Regions from separate parts of the Virgibacillus sp. LDC1 genome, predicted to be linked through region 1. Evidence: a T-box and tRNA genes for the amino acid it is inferred to sense, from the RefSeq annotation. Region 1 holds a T-box; the other holds one or more tRNA genes.
The links. The T-box of region 1 lies ahead of trpS (tryptophan--tRNA ligase). A T-box ahead of a tRNA ligase gene usually reads a tRNA of that ligase, here a tRNA-Trp.
Positions count from the first base shown of each region.

Region 1 (7,079 bases):
TTCATTCGCAATCGCGGACTACAGATCGCAGGCCATTCTCTTGAAGTCAATCTTTATAACCAGTACGACAATCATTACATTGAAATTTACATTCCGGTAGAAGAACGGTAGGGGGAAGCAGACATGAAAAAATTAGTGGTCGACGGACAACGATTCTTAAATGAAGACGGCGCTCAAGTGATCCTGAACGGCATCAATCTCGTATGCAAGGACAAGGCAAAAGGATATGTTGAGCCCTGTGATGCAGCTCTGTTCGCCTGGTTTCGCGAACAAGGCTTTAACGTTATCCGTCTAGGTTTAATATGGGATGGCGTCGAGCCGGAGCCTGGGGTCTACGACGATGCGTATCTGAGCAGAATCAAGCAGCAGGTTGTATGGGCTGAGCAGAATGATCTCTATGTTTTTCTGGATATGCATCAGGATTTGTACAGCGTGCACTACGGCGACGGGGCTCCAGCGTGGGCGACCCTCTCCGATGATCTTCCTCATGTTACCGGACATATTTGGAGTGACGCCTACCTGGAAAGTCCGGCTGTGAACCGCGCTCTGGATCACTTCTGGCGGAATACGTCCGCTTCCGACGGGATCGGCCTGCAGGATCACTATGCAGCGATGTGGAAGCATGCCGCACAGTTTATGGCTGATTGTCCGAATATTATCGGTTATGACATGATGAACGAGCCGTACCCCGGAACAAGCGGACAGGAGGTGCTCGGCACCATCATTGCCGCATATGCGGGGCATGTGATGCGAATAGCCGACCCGAACATGGAGCAGCTTGCCGGACTGTGGTTTGACGAGGAAAAGAGGCTGGAGGTTCTTGCCGGGATGGCGGAGATGGATACGTACCGCATACTCGTCGACAGCGCCAGAGAAGTATCGCAAATCTTCGAAAGGGAGGTTCTCGCGCCCTTTTTCAGCAAGACGGCGGCAGCCATTCGCTCCATTTCCCCGGACGGATTTTTGATGCTGGAAACGAGCTATTTTTCGAACATGGGGATCGAGTCCGGCTTGCAGCTTGTGCAGGATCCAGCCGGTCAAACCTTACACCATCAGGTGTTCGCACCGCACGGCTATGATCTGGTGGTCGATACGGAGCATTATGACATTTACAATCAGGATCGCGTCCAGCTGATTTTTGCTACCCATCGCAAGGTGCAGGAACGGTTGAACGTCCCGGTCCTGGTCGGGGAATGGGGAGCATTCTCCAATCATCCGGCAACCTTTCAGCTTTCCAGGCAGATCATTGCGATATTCGAGCGGTATCTTTGGAGCAATACATACTGGTGCTGGTGTGACGGCTTCAAGGAAGCCCCATATGCCAAGGCGTTGAATCGCGCGTATCCGCAAGCGACAGCCGGCGTGCTCTCAGCATACCGTTATGATCATGAAAACGGCAGCTTAAGTATAGATTTCGTTTCGTCCGTTGGAGAGACATTGATTTACCACCCCCATTTGGAGTCGATATCCAGAAGCGACGTGGCGGTTGCCGGTACGGACGCCTATCAAATCGAGCTGCGCCCTTTCCCGGATTCGAAGAGCGGCCTCTTGGCGATCACCATTCCTGATCAAGGGAATAAGATTACGGTTACGATAGGGAGATGATGTCAAGGGGGCCACAAGACATGGCGGGCAATTCAATAAATAAGTCGGGAATCAGAAGAACCATGGGGTTAATGCGAGGCGGGATAAGACTAGAACGGAGTAGACGCCGGTGTACAACGTAAAAGGCAAGCCAACAAAAATAAGCAGGGCGCCCCTTGATCTGATTCCTAAGCAGGATGCAGATATCAAGGGGACGCCCTGTGGTTCTTTCAAAACGTGACCAATCCCATCGCTTTCTTGGCTGCAAGCAGTGTTGGGACTGCGATTTCGGAAGCCCGCTTCGCTCCGTCCATCAAAATGCGATCAAGCTCGGAGGAATTCACGATTTGATGGAACCGCTCCTGGATCGGTTGAAGTTTCTCGATGACCACTTCAGCTAATTCCTTCTTGAACGTACCGTATCCTTGGCTTTCATACCGTTTCTCGATGACGGAGATGGCTTCCTCGGAGAATACGGAATAAATCTCGATCAGATTGCTGACCGCCGGCTTCTGCTCCCAGTCATGCCGGACCTGGCCATCGGAGTCGGTAACGGCCCTGGAGAACTTCTTGCGGATATCCTCCGGCGTATCCATCATGTGGACGCAGCTGTTCTTATTCGGGTTGCTTTTGCTCATCTTCTTGGACGGATCGTCAAGCCCCATGACGCGGGAGCCAATATCCTGGATGATCGGCTCAGGCACCGTAAACGTGCGGCCATACCGGTTATTGAAGCGCTCGGCCAGATCGCGTGTCAATTCAAGATGCTGCTTCTGGTCGTCACCGACAGGTACATGCGTTGCCTGGTAGAGCAGCACATCGGCAGCCATCAGGACCGGATACGTAAACAACGCGGAGCTTACGGTATCTTTTCCGCCCGATTTCTCCTTGAATTGGGTCATGCGCTTTAATTCACCAAAATGCGCCTGCGTCTCCAGCAACCACCCGAGCTCTACATGTGAGGGGACCTGCGATTGCAGAAAGATCGTCGCTTTATCGGGGTCAATGCCCGACGCAATGTACAGCGCGGCAATGTCCCGCGTGCGCTGGTGCAGCTCCATGGGATCCTGATAGACCGTGATCGCATGCAGATCCGGCACGAAGAAATAGGATTCATATTCATGCTGCAGCTTCACATATTGACGGAGGGCACCTCCATATCCGCCAATATTCAAATCCCCGCTCGGCTTGATGCCTGACAATAATCGTTTCATAAAAAACACCTCCCTGATAGTTTGCGAACAACACAAAAACACCTCATCCCTCTATGGGACGAAGTGTAACTCCGCGGTACCACCCGAATTCGACTGTACGGTCGCTCTTTAGCATGACGTGGAAATGGTGAAATGCACCATGATTCCTGCCATATCTCCCAAAGTAACGGTGGAGAGCCGTCAAGGCCTACTGCTCCGGCACAGCTCGGAGGTTCGGGTTGAAGCGAGAAGATCCATTCACTTACTCCGGAGTACCGGGCCTCGCACCATTCGCCGGTTCGCTTGGACCCCGAGAGATAAGCTACTATTTCTTCTCATCGCCGTGTGGTATGTTGTTCTTAAATTCATCTGCGCAGCTCTTTTCGAATCTGAAGAGAGAACAAGATGAGTTGAAGAGTATCATTACATAGGTGTTAAGTGAATGTCAAGAGGGGTGTGGGGAGGACTCGTGATGAGAGATAAGAATACGGCGATTCTCGTTGACGGATTATCCATACTGTCGCAGAGTAGACGGCAAACGGGAGATATTTGGCAAGCCCATTACGGAGCGGCAGCGATCGCGGGTTATTTTTTTATAAAAGAAAACCATTTGTCCGGGAAGGTTGAAGAGGCTGTGGCAGCGGAGAATCGGAGGATGATCGGCAAGTATTTGCAGCCGGGAACGGTGCCAGAGGAAAGCCTGAGCGTAGACAGCGCCGAATCACGGATTCTTGCAGCCCTTGACGGTACGATCGATGGTTTGCACTGGGTCGGGCACAATGTGATCTATGCCGCAATAAGTCTGGCTGCACTCCACGAGCTTGGAGGTGGTCTCCGCCATGAAGCAGCCGATATTGCGGAATTGGTCTCCTCTTTCGCGAAGACAATTCCGGGAAGGTCCTGGATCGGATATTCTGCAGCCGAGGTTAAACGGTTGACCCTGGATGAACATGACGGGATGCCTGAAATAACGGACGGCGATCAGCTGTCGGCCTTTATTTTGAATGAACTGGCCACTTATTCGGTAATCTACCGAGCGGAAGCCCATCATGACTTGATGGGGCATATGCTGACCTACTCCCATGCCTTAAACATATTGTATGATCTTGGCCACCATGCTTATTTTCGCAGAGGCTTGCCGGGTGTACTCAAAATCGCGAAGGTGCTCCGTGCCAGCCGCCAGCTGGACCCAGAAGAGCCGATTCGAATCGTATCGCCCGTGGATCGGCTGCCTCTCGTGGAGGCTGCAAGATCGTCTTATTTGCCAGATCAGCCGGAGTACTGGGCATTAGGTATCGACGGGGCTGTAATCGACTGGGACTTCGGCCATCTCTTTAAATTCCCATATAGTTTCTATCATCATTGGAACCGTGTTTCGGAGGCGCCGGCGAAGGCCATGGAGAATTTTCGTTATATCATCCATCCGGTGCAGACGGTCATTTCCTGAAGAGAGGTAACCTTTTTTATACGAATCGGCACTTAAGTGTTAGAGACACCGGGAAGGGAGGTTTAAGTGAACGTGTTCCAGTGGATTGAGGAAGCCCGGCGGGGCAGTGCCGAGGCCCAGGAAAGCTTGGTCCGGCATTTTACCGGCATGGCGCTGGCTGTGGCCTACGATAAATTGCGTGATCCCCATTTAGCGGAAGATGCCGTGCAGGAGGCCTTTACGGAGGCCTTTGCGAATCTGCATAAGCTGCAGGATTCCCGGCGTTTTCCCGGATGGTTCAAAGTGATCGTGGAGCGGCAGTGTTACAGGGACTTGCGCCGCAAGCAATTGCAGACGTTACCGCTGCATGAGGTTGAGCTGCCGGCTGGAGATCAGCGAAGCTTAGAGTCGGTCGTGGAAAAGAGAGAAATGATCGGTCAGCTGCATGCCACGATCGCGGATTTGCCACCCGGCATGCGGATTGCGGTCCAGCTCTATTATTTTCAAGGCTACAGCCTGCGGGAGATCTCGCAATATTTGGATATATCCTTGACGGCTTTGAAGAAGAGACTTTTTGATGCCCGGCGGAAGCTGAAGAACACGCTTCATGTAGCCGACTTTGTATCGGTGTTCACCGATCTGTATGAGGGAGGCAGGCGTATGCTGCATATCGTTAACGGGGATTCAGTAGGGGATAAGCTGAAGCAAGGGAACGTTCAAGGAGATATCCTGGTGTGGAGGGAGCTTTATTCGTTTGGTCCGGTCTTCACGAAGATGGACGAGCCGGATCATCGGAGCGCAAGAGCTCAGTATCTGGAGCAAACGCTGGGAATTCCGCAGAAGGAATATGTAAAGACCTGCGAGTCGCAGGAGAGGAAGCTTCAGGATTTTAAAAAATATGATGAAGTCGTGCTCTGGTTTGAGCATGATCTGTTTGACCAGACGATGCTGTCTTATTTGCTGCATTGGTTTAAGGATCGGCCACTCGGAAATACGAGGCTTAGCCTGCTGTGCATTGGCGCATACCCGGGCATCGAGCTTTTTCGCGGGCTGGGGCAGCTTAGCACGGAGCAACTCGAGACGTTATCGGGCACATGGCACACGATTGGAGAAGAAGAGCTTATGCTGGGCAGCGTGTTGTGGGAGGCCTATACCTCGGAACTGCCGGAGAAACATCAGCGCATGCTGGAGGTTGATTCCTCGGCACTGTCTTTTGCAAGCGATGCATTCGAGGCTCATCTGGCACGGCTGCCCTCTGTGAGCAATGGACTCGGGATCATCGAGCAGACGACGTTAGAGGCTGTAGCGGGCGGAATCCATAAGCCTTATGAGTTATTCCGAAAGGTAGGTGATAAGCTCCATACACTCGGAATGGGAGATCTGGAGTTCTGGTATTACCTGGCGAAGATGACGGAGGGGCCGGATTCTTTGCTGGTTATCGATGGTACAGCACCGTTTCCCGACTTTAAGCTGGCTGTACCCCATTTCCAAGATCGGGTGCTGCAAGTGACGAGTTTGGGGCATGAGGTGCTAGCCGGGAAGGCCGACTATGCCTGCACCGGAACCATCGATAAATGGGTAGGAGGCTTGCAGGTGAGGGGGAAGGATCCGTTATGGCGCTGGAACCCGGAGCGGAAGTCGGTTGTGCGGATGGCCGAAACCGATTAAACAACTGAAACAAGAAAAAGGGCGATCCTTGCTTGGCGTTGATGCCAGGCAAGGATCGCCTCTTTTTAAGATATCAGAAAGTATAAACTTCGGAGGATCTGCTGCCTGATATCGCAAGAAAAACTACCGCCAAACGCGGTCTGTCTTCTTTGAGAGTACGTCGATTGACGTTTTTCTTATAGTTACAGATGAGAGCCGCCGGTTGCGTCAACCATTTGGCCCGTCACCCAGCGCCCGTCGCTCGATGACAGAAACGCTACGACATCCGCAATATCCGACGGCTGACCGATTCGGCCAAGCGCGGACATCTCCGCGGCATGCTGCTGCCCTTCCGGCGTATGCAGCCATGAAGCATTCACATCCGTATCCACGATGCCTGGAAGAACCGCATTCACCGTGATCCCGCGTGGACCAAGCAGCTTGGCGAGATGCAACGTGAACGTATTGATGGCACCCTTGGTGATGTTGTAAGCCATAATATGCGGATAGGCGATACGCGTAACACCGGAGGAGATGTTGACGATGCGTCCGCCGTCACGAAGGAGCGGCAGCGCCTGTTGGACCAGGAAGAACGGTGCTTTTACATTGACGGCAAGCAGCTCATCGAAGCTTTCCTCGGTCGTCTCTTCAAAGGTGTTGGAGGTTCCGATGCCTGCGTTATTCACCAGAATATCGAAACGGTTGTCCCCCGTTACGCGAACAAGTTCCTCCTCCAGCGAATGAATGAGTCCTTTTGCTCCGTTTACCGATTCCAGTTTGGCGCCTAGGGCGATAGCTCGCCCACCCTGATCTTGTATGGTCTGGACAACCTGATCCGCAGCATCCCGGCGGGTTCCGTAATGCACAACGACAAGAGCCCCTTCATCCGCTAACCGAAGGGCGATTCCTTTGCCGATGCCTCGGCTTCCGCCTGTAACCAATGCGATTTTGTCTTCTAATCGTTTCATGAAACCCCACTCCTCTTGTTCGATTTAACGCTACTGTACACTCTCCTGTTAAGGGGAGAGTCAAGAGGGCGGGAAGCGTTTTATTCAACAGCAAAAAAAGACATGCCGGAGTACCGCTGCTGCAAGTACGGATAGAGGATGGGTCGACTTTCGTTTCGGTAGCCCTCGCGGCAAGGAAGGGTTACTCCGCGTTACCTTGTAGGGGGATAAGCAATTCCGCAGGGCGCTGCTTACCATAGATATCTTTATCCGAGGTGAGAT
Region 1 covers NZ_JAOXLZ010000006.1:262,180-269,258, forward strand. Annotated here, with positions in the region: gene OHJ21_RS29070 (MerR family DNA-binding transcriptional regulator) at 1-111, shown strand, start outside; gene OHJ21_RS29075 (cellulase family glycosylhydrolase) at 124-1,605, shown strand; gene trpS (tryptophan--tRNA ligase) at 1,815-2,798, opposite strand; T-box leader at 2,850-3,125, opposite strand; gene OHJ21_RS29085 (hypothetical protein) at 3,250-4,224, shown strand; gene OHJ21_RS29090 (sigma-70 family RNA polymerase sigma factor) at 4,291-5,871, shown strand; gene OHJ21_RS29095 (SDR family oxidoreductase) at 6,054-6,818, opposite strand; gene OHJ21_RS29100 (MerR family transcriptional regulator) at 7,000-7,079, opposite strand, start outside.

Region 2 (7,079 bases), on a different contig from region 1:
TTGCTTCCCCGTCCCTAAATAAAAAAAGCTCCCGATCCGGGAGTCTTTAAGCCTGCCTCTCATGGTTACATGGATATGTTTATAACTCACGCATCGCATCATGAATCTGCTTTTGTACCACGCTCAACGTCTCAGCATCTTGGATCTGTTTATGTCACGATCATCGCATAAAAAAGAGCCGGCATTCCTTACTCAGCCAGCCCATTTTTATAAGCGTAGATGGCAGCCTGGGTTCGATCCTCTACCCCCAGCTTGCCTAAAATATTCGTTACATGAAACTTCACGGTTTTAATGCCGATAATCAAATCATCGGCAATATCCTGATTCGACTTGCCCTGCGCCACCAGTCGGAGCACTTCCATTTCCCGGTCCGTAAGGTCGTTATGCGCCGGTGCTTCATTTTGCGGATGCCGGAATCGATTCATCATCTTGGAGGCAACCTGCGACTCCAGCACCGACTGCCCGCGTGCGGCTGCACGTATAGCATCAGCTACTTCAGAAGCACGGGATGTCTTCAATAAATAACTGAACGCACCTGCTTCAATAACCGGATACATCTTCTCATCGTCCAGATAGCTGGTCAGTACAATGACCTTAAGATTCGGAAACTGATTCATCAATTGGCGCGTCGTCTCGATACCATCCATCCCGTCCATCACCAAGTCCATCAGCACCACATCAGGATGATATTCCTGCGCTAAGCGTATCCCTTCCTCGCCGCTGCCCGCTTCACCCACCACCTCGATGCCGTCCTCTGTACCAAGCACAGCCGCTAAACCGATCCGGACCATCTCATGATCATCCACCAGCAGCACCTTAATCGGCGTTTCCATCTCCATCCCCCCGTTTACGTTCATCATTTATGAGTGGCACAACGATCTCAATTCGAGTCCCTTTACCCGGTGCTGTTATGAATTGTACCGAGCCCCCGATCTCCGTCACCCGTTCCTGCATCGTCGATAGACCGTAGGAAGTCTGTTTCTTATCGTCCAGTTCAAACCCGATCCCATCATCACGCAGCATCACCCGAACAGTGTTCTGCCTGCGATGAATACGGATGTCCATCTTCTCCGCTTTGGAGTGCCGAAGCGTATTTGACATCGCCTCCTGAATGATACGGAACAGATGATTTTCGATCCCTTTAAGCAAATGTATGTCATCGTCCATTTCAAACGTAATTTCCATAGGTACTTTAATCCGCAATTCCTTGATCAGATCCTTCAGCCCTTGCTCCAGTGCTTTCCCTTCGAGATAAACCGGCCGCAGATGAAGAAGAAGCGCCCTCATCTCGGACTGGGCCACAGCCGACATTTCCTCGATCAGAGCCACCTGGCGCTGCGCTTTGTCAAAATCCTTATCCAGCGTCCTGCCCACAGCGGTTGCCGTCATCGAGATGGCAAACAGCTGCTGAGAAACCGCATCATGGAGCTCGCGCGCCAGACGCTGCCTCTCTTCCACAATTGCTGTTACCCTGGCCTGCTCGGCAAGCTGGGCATTGTTCGTTGATAACCGCTGCAGGGAAGACACTTGATCCTCCCAGCGTTTGCTGATCTTCACCAGCTGTTCTCCAAGCCGGCCCACTTCGTCTTCGCCGATGTCCGGCATCACATCCGTAAGGCTGCCTTTTTCCCAGTTTACCAGCGTTTCCCTCACGAGATCGACCCTCCGTTTTACCCGGTATCCCTGGAAGAAGCCATAGATTGCTCCCAGCCCAATCGGCAGCAATACCAGGGTAATGCCGGCTTCGATCCGGTTCTTCCACGTCTCAAACGGTTGAAGATAACCATATGTATATAATAAATATAGGACAACCAGCATGACAACCAATCCCAGAAGGGTCCCCTCACGCATACTTCGGGTAATCATATTTGCTTTCTTTTCCGTTTCCACGGGGCAACCCTCCTGAATGGTTTACACAAAACATACGTTGATTATGTCATTCTTATATTCAAATCTCCGCCCAAATAAGAAACAATAAATTTCACTTTATATTCACTGGTCTCATAATTGGGTGATTGATACCGCACGCGGTTTAATATGCCGGTTTCCTTCCGGTCGTCCATATGAATCGAGCCAAACAGGATCGATGCTTCGATCTCCACTCCATAATAGTCCGGGATCATCAGATCAATATCCCCCAGTATCCCATGGAACATAAGGACCGTTTGGCGTTCCTCCGGAAGCGCCAGGGATAGATCCACATCCGCCTCTCCAAGCACATGCCACACACTCAGACTGCGCATCACCCACGGAGCCCGGTCCCAATCAAAGTTGGACATAAAGTTCTGCTTCTGAATGTACTTTGTCGTCGTATGGGCTCGCTTCGACTTGCCATAAAAAATACCCAGTGATATCAAGCTGATGCCGATAATCAACATGAGATGCTCCAGCAGCAGCAGTACGGCACCTACTCCGAGCAGAATGTATCCCTTCTTCAAATGGCCTTGTCTGACCTGAAGGACACCTGCGAACATGAGTATCAGGGCGACAATGGTGAAGAAACCAAGCCATCGGCCGAAAAGCATAATAATACCCAAGCTGATTAAACCAACTGCTATCCAGCGGTTTCTGTCCATGTCGCACCTCCTTGATGACCAAGATATAAGCTCGGAAAAGCCATATCAGTGAGACGTTCCCCACTGTATGGCTTTGCCTGTACTATACGACAATCTCATTCGTATAGCATATCATATGAACATGGTGTTCGAATACGGTTTAATCTTATTTTGCTGACTTGCTAGAGGAATTACTCGGACTTCGAAGAATTCCCCATTTTGTTTTTCAAAGCTTGCAGCTGCTCATCCACCTTCAATTGCTTCTCAGCATCTACGGGGCTTGTGTATACTGCGTTGTTAGGACGATATGGGGCGCGAAGCACATCGGCTTCTGCTTCCATTTGCATGATTTTTTCCTCCATGCGGTGGAAGCCCATCGAAGCACTGCCGCTTTCGATCGTGTGCAGGCTGCTCACTTGAGACATTTGCTTCTTCGCTTTAGCCATTTGAGCACGGGCTACGAGCTCATTACGCTTGTTGCGCATTTTGTAGAACTCGTCTTTCATTTCATGCAGCTGAGCTACAAGCTCTTTCGCTTGAGCCTCGGATTGCAGGTGCAATTCCACGTACTCGGTTTCTTTTTGATCGAAATAGATTTTTTCTTCAAGCAGCTTGCGAGCCACTTCTTCTTGACCATTTTTCAGAGCCAATTCAGCTTGAGCTTCACGTTGTGCCGCCATCTTCACAGCCTCATCGACGCGCTGCTTCATACGACGCTCGTTAGCCATTTGCTTCGCAACCGTTACCTCTGCTTCGTGAATTTCTGCCTCCATGTCGCGCAGGTACTGGTTCAACATTACGATCGGATCCTCTACTTTATCCAGCAGTTCATTCACCGATGCTTTCGTCATATCCTTAATTCTTTTAAATACTCCCATGTTATTTATCTCCCTTCTCATAGTTCGAAAGTTTTTTCTTTAATTCTTCGATTTCTTTTTGCATGGCTTTTCTCTCAATATCCTTCATCATCGCATCCAGGTCGGAATCCGCTGGCGCGTTGTTTCTTGTGCCATTGGGACGGTCATATTTGGGACCAAAATTTCCATGCTCATTAGGATAGCCTTGACGTCCATAAGCATCGTTATAGCTGTTGTAGCCTGGTCCAGGGCCCGGATGATCGTTATAACGGTATCCGCCACCATGTCTTCCCTGTGGACCGTACGGATCGTGATAATACGGCTCCTTAGGTACTACAAGGGATGCAATCAGATAGATCAACAGCGTTGTACCGCCTGTGAAAAAGATACTGACTACAAATATGACTCTAAGTAGGGTAGATTCGACTCCGAAATGATCGGATATACCGCCGATCAACCCTGTGAACATTTTGTCTCGGGTGGAACGGTACAATCTAGTCATGGTTACTCCTTTCCGCTGTTATTCAGCTTCTGCTTCAGGCGGGCAAGTTCTTTTTCTAATACAGTGGAGACCGATTCACCAGCCTGTTCCATGTATTCCTGCCCCATGCGCCGTAAATCGCGAAGACTTCTGGCTTCGAGTTCCCAGTCGCTGATACGGTCTTCGAGGCGATTGAACATCTTCGGTACGTCATGGCCGCCGCCGTAGGAGCCCGTACGTTCATTCATTTTCTGCTGAAGACGAAGGGTTTCCACTCGGGCAACATAATATTGGCGTTTGCTGTATACCGTCTGATATTCCATCCGCAGCTCGCCGAGCTGCTCCTCGATTTCTTTTAGCGACTCCAGGCTTGAGGATAACAGGCCTTGATACTGCTCGATCTTTTCCTCATAGATCAGCTTCTCCTGCAATGCCAGCTTGGCAAGATGTTCTTCGCCGGCCTTCAATGCAAGCAGCGCCTGCTCTTCGCGTTTATAGCGCATGGTTTCCGCTTGATCCACCTGCTGCTTCAGCTGTCTGGAATGTACTTGGCATTGCTGCTGCAGCTTCTCAGCCTCTGCAATGTCCTGTCTGGTTGAATGTAGGAACTGGTCGATCAATCGAACCGGATCCTGGCTCTGCTCGAGCTTTTCATTCAATGTTGCTACGGTTATGTCTCTTATCCGCCGGAAAACACTCATATTGGCTTAGCCCTCCTCATCTATCATGATCTGTTGTTCATGCATGTTATTTAATGTAGTGGTTTTTATCAATAACGGGGTCTGCCATTCTTCAATCGGGACACCCCGTAGATGATTAAGATAACTCCAAGGATCGGACCGATCAGCCAAGACAGTTTACCCATCAACCAGATCACACCGATACCGAGAATAACCCATCCCATCAAGGTGTTACCTCTCCGGATCCCGTAGTATCCCAACGCGACCATCAGTATTGGAATTAAAAGACTGAACAACCATCCAAGCAGAGGACCGAATACTCCCAGGAGAACCAAGATCCCTAAACCAATCAACAGGATACTCATTCCATTTCCTTTTGAATTTCTCATTTATACACCGCCTTTCTGTTGTTTGATCGTTGTTTCATTTGTTCAACCTTATGACTCTATTCTAGGTAATTTCGAGTTTCACTAAAACGGCCTGGGGACGGTTTTTAGACCTAGACCTAAGGCGGGGCCTCCTACAGACCTACGTCCAACCCTGCACTGGATCTCTATCGATCTAGATGCAACAAAAAAAGGAATGCAGACGTTGATAGTCTACATTCCTTTTGGATGATGCCGGTGAAGGGACTCGAACCCCCACGGTTTCCCTCACGATTTTGAGTCGCGCGCGTCTGCCAATTCCGCCACACCGGCTTACATAATGGCGTGCCCTAAGAGATTCGAACTCCTGACCTTTTGATTCGTAGTCAAACGCTCTATCCAGCTGAGCTAAGGGCACATAGTTTTGTTATGGAGGCGCCACCCAGATTCGAACTGGGGATAAAGCTTTTGCAGAGCTGTGCCTTACCACTTGGCTATGGCGCCAGAAATAAAAATGGAGCGGACGACGGGAATCGAACCCGCGACCCTCGCCTTGGCAAGGCGATGCTCTACCGCTGAGCCACGTCCGCAAACATAAAAATCAATGGCTGGGGATATAGGATTCGAACCTATGCATGACGGAGTCAAAGTCCGTTGCCTTACCGCTTGGCTAATCCCCAATATGATTTTGTAATATGGGGCGATCGAGGGGAATTGAACCCCCGAGTGCCGGAGCCACAATCCGGTGCGTTAACCACTTCGCCACGACCGCCATATTAAAACACTGTGATACGATTGGCAGGGGCAGCAGGAATTGAACCCACACTAACGGTTTTGGAGACCGCTGTTCTACCTTTAAACTATGCCCCTAAAAACTGGTGGAGGATGATGGATTCGAACCACCGAACTCGAAGAGAGCAGATTTACAGTCTGCCGTGTTTAGCCACTTCACTAATCCTCCAGAATGGTGCCGGCGAGAGGACTTGAACCCCCAACCTACTGATTACAAGTCAGTTGCTCTACCAATTGAGCTACACCGGCATATAAAGTTATAAAACGTACATGGTGGCTCGGGACGGAATCGAACCGCCGACACGAGGATTTTCAGTCCTCTGCTCTACCGACTGAGCTACCGAGCCTTAAAGCTCTTCGCGAACTTTGACGGAACCCATATCGGATACTCATCTCATCCCAAAGTTGTAAAGAATGGCGGAACTGACGGGATTCGAACCCGCGATCTCCTGCGTGACAGGCAGGCATGTTAGGCCTCTACACCACAGTTCCACGAGGCATTATCGCTATCGCGATATAAATTGGTTGCGGGGGCAGGATTTGAACCTACGACCTTCGGGTTATGAGCCCGACGAGCTACCGAACTGCTCCACCCCGCGTCATTATAAGAATTGCTTGTATAGGATCCCCGAAAAACAATCGGAATTACCTGCGAAGCATGAGCTTCACTTCTTGGGGATGATTGATGGTGGAGGCTGAGGGGATCGAACCCCCGACCCTCTGCTTGTAAGGCAGATGCTCTCCCAGCTGAGCTAAGCCTCCGTAACAAAGCGACTTTTATCATATCAAAATCTGATATAAGAAGCAAGTGTTTTTTAAGAAAGTGGTGACCCGTAGGGGATACTCTCACTTCGTTTGAGACTGCGAAGCCTCTGCTTACGAAGTTATCCTCCGACGAACCGACGGGATTCTCATCCCCTGATGCAATTAAGATAGTGGTGACCCGTAGGGGATTCGAACCCCTGTTACCTCCGTGAAAGGGAGGTGTCTTAACCCCTTGACCAACGGGCCTTGCTTGAAATAATAGTGGCGGAGAGAGAGGGATTCGAACCCTCGAGACGCTTTTGGCGCCTACACGATTTCCAATCGTGCTCCTTCGGCCAACTCGGACACCTCTCCATAAATGGCTCCCCGAACAGGACTCGAACCTGTGACAACTCGATTAACAGTCGAGTGCTCTACCAACTGAGCTATCAGGGAACATTATTCAATTCAAGTGATTGATCACCTGAAAACTAGATACGAAACGAATTTGCAGCACATTGAAATATGTTGGATAAGCCCTCGACCGATTAGTATTGGTCAGCTCCATGCATTGCTGCACTTCCACCTCCAACCTATCTACCTCG
Region 2 covers NZ_JAOXLZ010000001.1:4,473,989-4,481,067, forward strand. Annotated here, with positions in the region: gene OHJ21_RS20505 (response regulator) at 189-839, opposite strand; gene OHJ21_RS20510 (sensor histidine kinase) at 817-1,890, opposite strand; gene liaF (cell wall-active antibiotics response protein LiaF) at 1,932-2,576, opposite strand; gene OHJ21_RS20520 (PspA/IM30 family protein) at 2,747-3,433, opposite strand; gene OHJ21_RS20525 (PspC domain-containing protein) at 3,435-3,914, opposite strand; gene OHJ21_RS20530 (PspA/IM30 family protein) at 3,917-4,594, opposite strand; gene OHJ21_RS20535 (hypothetical protein) at 4,663-4,962, opposite strand; tRNA gene OHJ21_RS20540 (tRNA-Leu) at 5,192-5,271, opposite strand; tRNA gene OHJ21_RS20545 (tRNA-Arg) at 5,280-5,356, opposite strand; tRNA gene OHJ21_RS20550 (tRNA-Cys) at 5,369-5,442, opposite strand; tRNA gene OHJ21_RS20555 (tRNA-Gly) at 5,454-5,528, opposite strand; tRNA gene OHJ21_RS20560 (tRNA-Gln) at 5,544-5,618, opposite strand; tRNA gene OHJ21_RS20565 (tRNA-His) at 5,635-5,710, opposite strand; tRNA gene OHJ21_RS20570 (tRNA-Trp) at 5,735-5,808, opposite strand; tRNA gene OHJ21_RS20575 (tRNA-Tyr) at 5,815-5,899, opposite strand; tRNA gene OHJ21_RS20580 (tRNA-Thr) at 5,904-5,979, opposite strand; tRNA gene OHJ21_RS20585 (tRNA-Phe) at 6,002-6,077, opposite strand; tRNA gene OHJ21_RS20590 (tRNA-Asp) at 6,146-6,222, opposite strand; tRNA gene OHJ21_RS20595 (tRNA-Met) at 6,253-6,329, opposite strand; tRNA gene OHJ21_RS20600 (tRNA-Val) at 6,417-6,492, opposite strand; tRNA gene OHJ21_RS20605 (tRNA-Glu) at 6,667-6,741, opposite strand; tRNA gene OHJ21_RS20610 (tRNA-Ser) at 6,758-6,849, opposite strand; tRNA gene OHJ21_RS20615 (tRNA-Asn) at 6,855-6,930, opposite strand; partial or broken rRNA gene OHJ21_RS20620 (23S ribosomal RNA) at 7,003-7,079, opposite strand, start outside.
Region 2: it encodes a tRNA-Trp, which carries the amino acid that the T-box ahead of trpS (tryptophan--tRNA ligase) is inferred to sense. The anticodon was not compared.